Regions from separate parts of the Vibrio olivae genome, predicted to be linked through region 2. Evidence: predicted binding sites of a transcription regulator. Region 2 holds the regulator's gene; each other region holds the start of a gene.

Region 1 (3,291 bases), on a different contig from region 2:
GCCATACGCACCATGCGATGGAAGCCTTCTTCGATGATCGATAATTTCTGCTGTTTTGCTACATCACCAGGCCACTTCGCTCGAACCTCTTGCAAGAAGCGGTGGTTGATTTCGTAAATGATTTCCATATGACGAGGAAGCAAACGCTGAATCAACGACTCACTCCAGGTTTCAAGCGCTTCGGGCAATAGAGTGTGGTTGGTGTAGGCAAAGGTTTGTGAACTGATCGCCCACGCCTCATCCCACGTTAATCCTTTCTCATCAATCAGAATGCGCATTAACTCCGGAATCGCGATGGTTGGATGCGTATCATTTAATTGAATGGTTTCAAATTTCGGCAATGACGCCAAAGTGTGACCAGCTAGTTCATGACGACGAAGAATGTCACGTACAGAAGCCGCACTATGGAAATACTGCTGCATCAAACGCAGAGTTTTGCCTTTTTCGTGGTTATCGTTCGGGTACAGAACTTTGGTAATGTTACCCGCATCGATCAATGAGTGCTGCGCCTCAAAATAGTTACCATTGTTAAAACTTTCCAGAGAGAAAGGTGCAATCGCTTGGCATTCCCACAAACGTAGAGGGTAAACCGTATCACTTTGGTAACCAACGATAGGCATATCCCAAGGCATCGCTTTGACTTGCATGCCTGGCACCCAGCGGCGCTTCTCTTTTCCTTGATCTTCGTACACTTCAACGTGTCCGTAAAAACCAATTTCTTGAGCAAGTTCAGGGCGAGCGACTTCCCATGGGTAACCTTCAACACCACACCAAGCATCAGGCGCTTCCTGTTGACGACCGTGATCAAATGACTGTTTAAACAGACCATATTCATAATGCAACCCGTACCCAACGGTTGGGAACTCTTGCGCGGCTAACGAATCCATAAAACACGCCGCCAGTCGGCCTAAACCACCGTTCCCCAGAGAAGGGTCACGCTCTTCTTCCAGTAAGTCGGTTAGGTTTTGGCCCAGCTCACCCATTGCTTCGGTGATCTGCTCATACAGGCCCATGCTGATTAAGTTATTGCCCGTCAAACGACCAATAAGAAATTCAAGAGAAAGGTAATTTACGCTTTTCGCGTGGGTAATTTTGTCGTCTTGTTCTGTCTCAAGAAGATCAAGAGTCGTCAATTCAGCTAACGCTCGGCCCATTGCTAAATACCATGCACGTGGCGTTGCGTGCTCAACCGTCGTCGCGTACGTTGCCGATAGATGCTTCTTCACATTGGCTTGAAAAGCACCTTTATCGAAATCTTTTTGCTGAGTAGGTTTCATAACAGAATTCTCACTGTTTGGTTTAAGTCATCTGAGGCATATCGTGCATTCACTAGACAAGTGAAACATCCTCCTAACCACATCAATGCGTAGGAGGAGGAGTCAGGGCGTAGAGTGCAGATTACACAGAGCTCAGTGATCGAACTCTCAAACCACAGCGTTAGACTCAATAGTCCGGTGAGAAAGATCACACCACTAACAAAATAAAGCTAGTCAGCTTCCCGATATGGCATCGATCTTTCTCACCAGACAAATAATCAAACTGTTTTAGACATCACATTTAACCTAGTAACTTTTCATCAATTACATCAATCACGGTGCAAATGAACGATCAAATCTCGGCTGTGCGACAGATATATGGTGATAATGATCACAATTCAGGGGCGTAGTGGGTTTATAAATGTGAATCCAACGAAATTCGCGCAGTTGATCAATAACTGTATGGTCCGACTTCAAGTACCATCCCTTGCAAAATTCAATTGGTTCACTTTTGATATAGGATCTGGCTTAAAAGATGTGGATTCCCTCAAAATTAACGCGTCCAGGACGGCTGCACAACGCGATCGTTCGCCCCAGAGTTCTTGATCTGCTGCAGCAAGCGCCTTGCTATAAACTGGTTTTATTCCGCTCTCCTGCCGGTTATGGAAAGACCACCATGGCGGCTCAGTGGTTGGCGGATAAACCAAATGTCGGCTGGTACAACATTGATGAAAGCGACAATGACCCATTTCGCTTTATTAATTATTTGCTGCAAGCGCTGAATAAAGCCACCCACTTTTCAATGCCGAACTCTTTAAAACTGGCCGAGAAGCGACAGTTTTCTTCAATTCACAGCTTGTTTGGTGAAGTCTTTGCGGAAATGGCGGACTTCCATCAAGAGGCCTACCTTGTACTTGATGACTATCATCTGATCTCCGATGACGAGATTCACGAAGCGCTGAGATTTTTCTTAAAGCATATGCCTGACAACCTGACTCTGGTTGTAACCAGTCGCACGGCACCACCGCTTGGCACAGCTAACTTGCGCGTACGTGACTTAATGATTGAAATTGGGAATGATTTGCTGGCATTTGATGTGGAAGAAACCACGCGCTTTTTCAATCAACGAGTGAGCGATGGCATTGATGACGCAACCGCAGACAGTTTGCGAACTTATGTGGAAGGCTGGCCTTCTGCGTTACAATTAATTGCTCTGCAAGCGCAACATCAGCGCCGTACACTCGCCCAATCGGCTGAATCGGTGTCGCAGTTTAATCATGCGCATCTATGGGATTACTTGGTCGAAGAAGTGTTTGATCTCCTTGACAACGAAACACGCCAATTCCTAATGCAGTGCTCCGTTTTAGATCACTTTAATGATGCATTAGTCACAGCGTTAACTCAGCGTGATGACGCATTAATTATGTTGGAATCACTCAACCGCTATGGTTTGTTCATTCATCCACTTGAAGGTGAGCAAAACTGGTTCCGCTTTCATAACCTATTTGCCGAGTTTTTAACCCACGAACGCCAAGCGCGTATGCCGCAAAAAGAGAGCGAATTACACCAAGCCGCGGCCAAGGCGTGGCTCGCACAAAAATCGCCTCACCAAGCATTACGTCATGCGCAAAAAGCCAATAACAGCCAACTGACCGCAGACATCCTCAATCAATATGGCTGGAGTATGTTTAACGGCGGCGAATTACAAAGCCTTGAACGCGCTATTGACTTACTGTCGCCAGAACAACTGTATAGCGCGCCGAAACTTTGCATGTTGCAAGCTTGGCTCGCACAAAGCCAGCATCGTTATAATGATGTCGGTGACATGTTGAAGCAAACCGATCAGCAGATGGCGCAATTCAATATTGAGCTCAGCACGCAAGAGCAAGGCGAATTCAACGCGCTTCGTGCCCAAGTCGCGATTAACCAAAATGAGCCAGAAAAGGCCCTAGAGCTGGCGGAGTTGGCGCTTAGTCAGCTGGATAACACCGTCTATCGCAGCCGAATTGTGGCAACCTCAGTGGTGGGTGAAGTC
Region 2 (3,291 bases):
GCCTATGTTATCGTTCCCTAGATTTTCGCACTTTGCCAAATATCTTTTTACAAACTGCGAAAATGTCGGCGATTGTGATTTTCATGCTGGCAACCTCTTCGATTATGTCGTGGGTAATGGCGTTCACGCAAATTCCAGGCATGATTGCGGATTTCTTATTGTCGCTGACCGACAACCCAATCATCATCTTACTGATCATCAATATTGTGCTGTTGTTTATCGGTACCTTTATGGACCCAACCCCAGCCGTATTGATCTTTACACCCATCTTCCTACCCATTTGTATGGGGTTAGGCATGGATCCCGTGCAGTTTGGTATTTTGTTGGTATTCAACTTATCGCTTGGTACGATCACACCGCCCGTTGGGCCGATACTGTTTACCGGCTGTAAGGTGAGTGGTATCAGTATTGATGCAGTGATTAAAACCTTACTACCGTTTTTCATCGTTATCTTTGGCGTGTTAATGCTGGTTACCTATATTCCAGCAATTTCGATGACGCTGCCTGAGTTGATGGGACTGATTAAGTAATCAATGAAACGTGAATAACACTTTGTTTATAGCCCCAATTTCGATTGGGGTTATTTGTTTTTTTGCTTGTTATTCAAGCCTGCAGGAATGATTGCAGGCAAAGAGTAGTGTAATCTAAGCCAACATTTGTCAAACGAACCTATCTATGGAACCGAGTAAAAAGACTGAGTATCGCGCGCCTGCCTTAGAGAAAGGGCTCGATATTCTTGAATTGCTGGCAGCCCATGGCGAGCCTTTAACTAAAAAGCAGATTGCTGACAGTCTAAATCGCAGCGTGAACGAGATCTTTCGAATGCTGTCGGTATTAGTAGAAAGGCAATACATTGAGTTTGATGCTTGGAGCTCAGGCTACTCGTTAACCTTAAAAATGTTTGCGTTGTCGAATCAACATCCACCAACATCACAACTACTAAAGCGCGCCGCGCCGCTGATGGAAGAGTTGTGCAGCAAAGTGAATCAATCTTGCCATTTGAGCAGTTATAAAAACGGTGAAATGGTGGTGATTGCTCGCGAAGAAAGCCCTTATAAAATGGGCTTTGGTTTGCGTTTAGGCTCAAAAATCGACATTTGCTCCTCAGGCTCCGGTATTGTTTACTTAAGCTTTAGCTCTGAGCAGCAACGTCAGCAAGTGTTAAGCCGTGTTGATGCGACTGAAGAAGAAATCGCGCATGCGCTTAGCCATGTTGAAGGGACTCAACAGCAAGGTTATTACGTGGGGGATAGCCCCCAGATCTCCGGGGTAACCAACATCAGTGTCCCAATCATTGGGGTGCAAGGGGACGTGTTAGCGGTGATTACGATTCCGTATATGACTTTGAATTCACGGACGGTTCACCATCACATTGAAGATATTGAAAATACCAAGCAAGAGTTGCTCAGTGTGGCTCAGCAGTTGAATCAAGATCTCTGCTAGCAGGCTTACCAATGCTTAGAAACACAAAAGCCACCTGAGCGGTGGCTTTTTCTGACAGCAAATTGCTTAGCGAGTACCGTAAACCACGATGGTTTTACCGTGCGCTGAAATCAAGTTTTGCTCTTCAAGCATTTTCAAGATACGACCAACGGTCTCACGTGAACAACCAACAATTTGGCCGATCTCTTGGCGAGTGATCTTAATTTGCATACCGTCAGGGTGAGTCATTGCATCTGGCTGTTTTGCTAGGTTAAGTAGCGTTTGCGCGATGCGACCAGTCACGTCAAGGAATGCTAGGTCACCAACTTTTTGGCTTGTCACTTGTAAGCGGCTTGCCATTTGCGCTGATAGGCGCATTAGGATGTCCGGATTCACTTGAATCAACTGACGGAATTTTTTGAATGAAATTTCTGCCACTTCACATGGTGATTTTGCACGAACCCAAGCGGTACGCTCTTGGCCTTCTTCAAACAAGCCAAGCTCACCGATGAAGTCACCTTGGTTTAGGTAAGAGAGAATCATCTCTTTACCTTCTTCATCTTTGATTAATACCGCAACAGAACCTTTAACGATGTAGTACAAGGTCTCTGCTTTTTCGCCCGCATGAATCAGCGTGCTCTTTGAAGGGTATTTATGAATATGACAGTGTGAAAGAAACCACTCTAATGTTGGGTCGGTTTGAGGTTTACCTAGAACCATAATATCTCACTTCCTCTGCAGGGTACGCTTGCTTCTTTTCCATATTGTAGCGAAGCTTTTAATACGAGCTTCCTAGAATAAGAGCACTTTAACAATGCTGCAAGCTATCTTGTGTTTCGGTAAGAAATAGTATCCTTTTTAGAAAACGATTTCTTGATTTTAATCGGGTCATACACCGATAAATCTACGCAAAAATGTGCACATGATCACGGTATGAAAAGTAATCACCAAATGTAGGAAAAATTACCCTATCTTTCCTGTCTCTATGAGCTGCTGTAGGAGAGGTCTAACGATCAACTCCATGGCAAAACTCATCTTACCGCCAGGCACCACGATGGTGTTATGACGCGACATAAACGACCCATCAATCATCGCAAGTAAGTACGGATAGTCAACATTTTTAATCCCTCTGAGGCGAATGACGACGAAACTTTCGTCCAAACTTGGAATCCCTTTGGCATTAAGTGGGTTGGAGGTGTCGACTGTGGGAACGCGTTGGAAGTTGATATGGGTTCGTGAAAACTGCGGAGTAATGTAGTTAAGGTAGTCATCCATCGAGCGTACGATGGAATCCATCACAGCTTCACGCGAGTGACCTCGATCGCGTGTATCGCGGACAAATTTCTGAATCCACTCTAAGTTGACTATCGGCACCATGCCAATCAAAAAATCGACGTGCTGCGAGACATTCACGTCACCATCTACCACACCACCGTGCAAGCCTTCGTAGAATAAGACATCGGTATCACTAGGGAGTTCTTGCCAGGGAGTAAAGGTGCCCGGCATTTGGTTGTATGGGACGGCTTCATCAAAAGTATGTAAATAGCGGCGGATTTGTCCAACACCTTCATGGCCGTATTTACGAAAGAACTCCGCTAAGGCTTCGAAATCATTCGCCGCAGGACCAAAGTAGCTGATATGACGCCCCTGTTCGCGCGCTTTACGAATTTCAACGTCCATTTCCGGACGCGTAAAACGGTGGAAGCTATCACCTTCAACCCAAGCGGGTTTAATGTTCATCATATTGAACATTTTGCGAAACGCTTCTGAAGTTGTGGTTGTACCGGCACCGGAAGAGCCCGTTACCGCAATGATCGGATGTTTTGCTGACATGACAAACCTTGTCTAATTGAATACCTTCCTGAAAGC
Region 3 (3,291 bases), on a different contig from region 2:
TGCTTTAAGAGAGTCCATATAGGCTTTCATCTCTTCAGAAATCAGTGCTTTGTTGTTGTCATCTAAGGCCCAGTCGATAGCATTCTCTTTCAGACCCAGCGCCTTGATTCCTGGTTTCCAGTCGCCGTTGATATCGGCCATCCAAGATTCTTTTGCGGCTTTACCCACTAATTTAACCATTGAAGTTAGCATGGTGCCTGGTTGTAGGTGGTTTTGGTTTGAGTCAACGCCGATTGCGTATTTACCCGCATCTTTCGCCGCTTGATAGACACCAAGTCCGGTACCGCCCGCAGCCGCGTAAATTACATCGGCACCTTTCGAGAATTGAGATTTCGCGAGCTCAGAGCCTTTGGCTGGGTCAGCAAATGCAGCAGGCGTTGAGCCAGTCATGTTCTCAAGCACGGTGACATCAGCATTGGCATAGTTCGCGCCTTGCTCATAACCACACTCAAACTTACGAATAAGTGGAATATCCATACCACCAATAAACCCAATCGTGCCTGTTTTAGAGGTTTTCGCCGCAAGTGCACCGACAAGGAATGAGCCTTCTTGTTCCTTGAAGACAATCGACTGAACGTTTGGTTTATCAACCACCATGTCGAGAATGGTGAAGTGTATATCAGGGTATTCAGTGGCGACTTTTTCAACGGCAGATGCCATGTTGAAACCAACCGCGACGATTGGACTAAAGCCACGACTGGCTAGACGGCGCAATCCTTGTTCGCGTTGCGCTTCGTTTTGGGGCTCAAATTCGCGGACTTTGTAGCCGTCAGCTTGCATTGATTTCACACCATTTTGATAAACCGCTTCATTAAATGACTTGTCAAATTTGCCTGCAGTGTCGTAGATAACCGCTGGTTTTGATTCAGCAAATACGGCTGTTGAAGCCAAGGCTAGGGTGAGTGCTGATAGCTTGAGTATTGTTTTTTTCACACTTAAATCCTTTTAATAATGTGTTGTCCAAGAGCATGTATCGCCCAAAAAGAGTAGGCAATACAGAAATAAATAACGCATCAGTTTATCGATTGCGAAAGAAAAAAAATTCGTACACTTCACATCAAATCACATTTTCTGACGTTTGTTAGGGCGTGCATGAAAGTTCTGTTGAATTTTTGCTCTAATTTGTGCCGCATGTCAAATTTGTTAATTAAATAAATGTGATCTAAACAGTTAAAAAAGGTGCAAATAGAGCAAGATACGCACTTTTTTCGTTGTGTTTTTAGTCTAATGGCGATTATCTCGCGCCGATAATGTGAACTCGATCTGTTTTTTATTTGGCTTAAGCCGTTGAGAGCGTCAATTCGAACGAAATTTGTAATTCTTTGCTGAGTGAAATGTGACCACTTGCTCAGTAAATGATCTACGTTTAAAGACATGGTTTTTGCTGATAAACAGTGAAAACGCGTAAATTTGTCGCTAAAAACCGATTGCGCTGCGCTATCTTTCCATACGTAAACGGTTGCTTAGAAATTCTGGTTTTGTTTTTATTTGGTTTCCTTATGGTTGGTATTTTGTTAATAAAATAGATGGTTCCATCTATCTTTGTGACTAAATTCTCAATTAAGAATGAATCATTGATAACTCGTGCACTATTTCGTGATGTGGACATTACTTTTTGTGTACTGAATACGTATAATCGCCCCGCTTCAACAAACCAGTGTTTTACACGCCAACAAACAACTATAAGGAAATCATAAACTATGAGCCTGTTTATGAGCCTAGTCGGTATGGTTGTGCTACTTGCTATCGCATATGCACTATCCTCAAACCGCAAAGCTATCAATTTCAGAACTGTAGGTGGCGCATTTGCTATCCAATTTATTCTTGGTGCATTCGTGCTTTACGTTCCTTGGGGTCGTGACTTATTAAACGGCTTCTCTAGTGGTGTCTCTAACGTTATCAACTATGGTAACGATGGTGCCTCTTTCCTATTCGGTGGTCTTGTTTCTGACAAGATGTTTGAAGTCTTCGGCGGCGGCGGTTTTATCTTCGCGTTCAAAGTTCTTCCTACACTGATCTTCTTCTCATCACTGATTTCTGTACTTTACTACCTCGGCATAATGCAGTGGGTTATCAAGATTCTTGGTGGCGGTCTGCAAAAAGCATTGGGGACTTCACGTGCGGAATCAATGTCTGCGGCAGCTAACATTTTTGTAGGCCAAACTGAAGCACCACTTGTGGTTCGTCCGTTTGTTCCTCGCATGACTCAATCTGAGCTGTTTGCGGTAATGTGTGGTGGTCTAGCATCTGTTGCTGGTGGTGTACTTGCTGGTTACGCATCAATGGGTGTACCGCTTGAGTATCTTGTTGCGGCTTCTTTCATGGCAGCACCTGGTGGTCTTCTATTTGCTAAAATTCTTTTCCCTGAAACTGAACAGCCTCATGAAGACATCGAAGAAGCATTGGATGGTGGTGATGATAAACCGACCAATGTCATCGATGCAGCAGCAGGTGGCGCAGCTTCTGGTTTACAGCTTGCGCTTAACGTTGGTGCAATGCTTATCGCGTTTGTTGGTTTGATTGCTCTTGTCAACGGTATCCTAGGTGGTGTTGGCGGTTGGTTCGGTATGCCAGAACTAACACTTGAACTGATTCTGGGTTACGCGTTCTCTCCTCTTGCATTCTTGATTGGTGTGCCATGGGCGGAAGCCGTGACTGCAGGTTCTTTCATCGGTCAGAAGATCGTTGTGAACGAATTTGTCGCGTACCTAAACTTTACGCCATACATTGGTGACAACGCACAAATTATTGCAAGCACAGGTCAAGTCATGTCTGAGAAGACAGTGGCAATCATCTCGTTTGCTCTATGTGGTTTCGCGAACCTTTCATCTATCGCGATTCTACTTGGTGGTCTTGGCAGCCTAGCGCCAAGTCGCCGTCACGATATTGCACGCATGGGGATTAAAGCGGTACTTGCAGGTACGTTATCTAACCTTATGGCGGCAACAATTGCTGGCTTCTGTCTAAGCCTTACCGGCCTGTAATAAGGACTCGTTGTATATAGACGCCAGTTTACTCAATCTGCCCCGTAGCATGTATTTGCTGCGGGGCATTTTTGTTTTAGAGCCGAGAAAAAGTGGTTTTCTGGCTGAGCATGGTGGTGAGATGTTCACCCCGTGGGTATTTTTTGAGATACAAACCGTTTGCGCTTTGTAGCCAATGATAGTTTTGCGGTAAATACCTATACTCTATACAAGCAAAAACGCAGTGATACACCGTTGCTTCATTATTCGTTTAGGCCAAAGCATGATGCAAAGCGCCGTGAGAATAGAGGCGGGGAAACACTGATGC

What was found. Region 2 encodes CRP, which controls carbon source genes, mostly activating them, when cyclic AMP is high. Its sites were predicted from a motif close to TGTGANNNNNNTCACA; they were not measured.
Region 1: malT (HTH-type transcriptional regulator MalT) is a predicted target of CRP. The motif match lies at 1,637-1,652, and genes of this name have one in related genera.
Region 3: ACFFUV_RS09300 (NupC/NupG family nucleoside CNT transporter) is a predicted target of CRP. The motif match lies at 1,544-1,559, and genes of this name have one in related genera.

Annotation. Positions count from the first base shown of each region.
Region 1 covers NZ_JBHMEP010000002.1:313,005-316,295, reverse strand. Annotated here, with positions in the region: gene ACFFUV_RS11250 (glycogen/starch/alpha-glucan phosphorylase) at 1-1,277, opposite strand, end outside; gene malT (HTH-type transcriptional regulator MalT) at 1,792-3,291, shown strand, end outside.
Region 2 covers NZ_JBHMEP010000010.1:18,268-21,558, forward strand. Annotated here, with positions in the region: gene ACFFUV_RS19740 (TRAP transporter large permease) at 1-530, shown strand, start outside; gene ACFFUV_RS19745 (IclR family transcriptional regulator) at 676-1,443, shown strand; gene crp (cAMP-activated global transcriptional regulator CRP) at 1,510-2,142, opposite strand; gene ACFFUV_RS19755 (phosphoribulokinase) at 2,386-3,255, opposite strand.
Region 3 covers NZ_JBHMEP010000001.1:2,010,070-2,013,360, reverse strand. Annotated here, with positions in the region: gene ACFFUV_RS09305 (BMP family lipoprotein) at 1-933, opposite strand, end outside; gene ACFFUV_RS09300 (NupC/NupG family nucleoside CNT transporter) at 1,701-2,984, shown strand.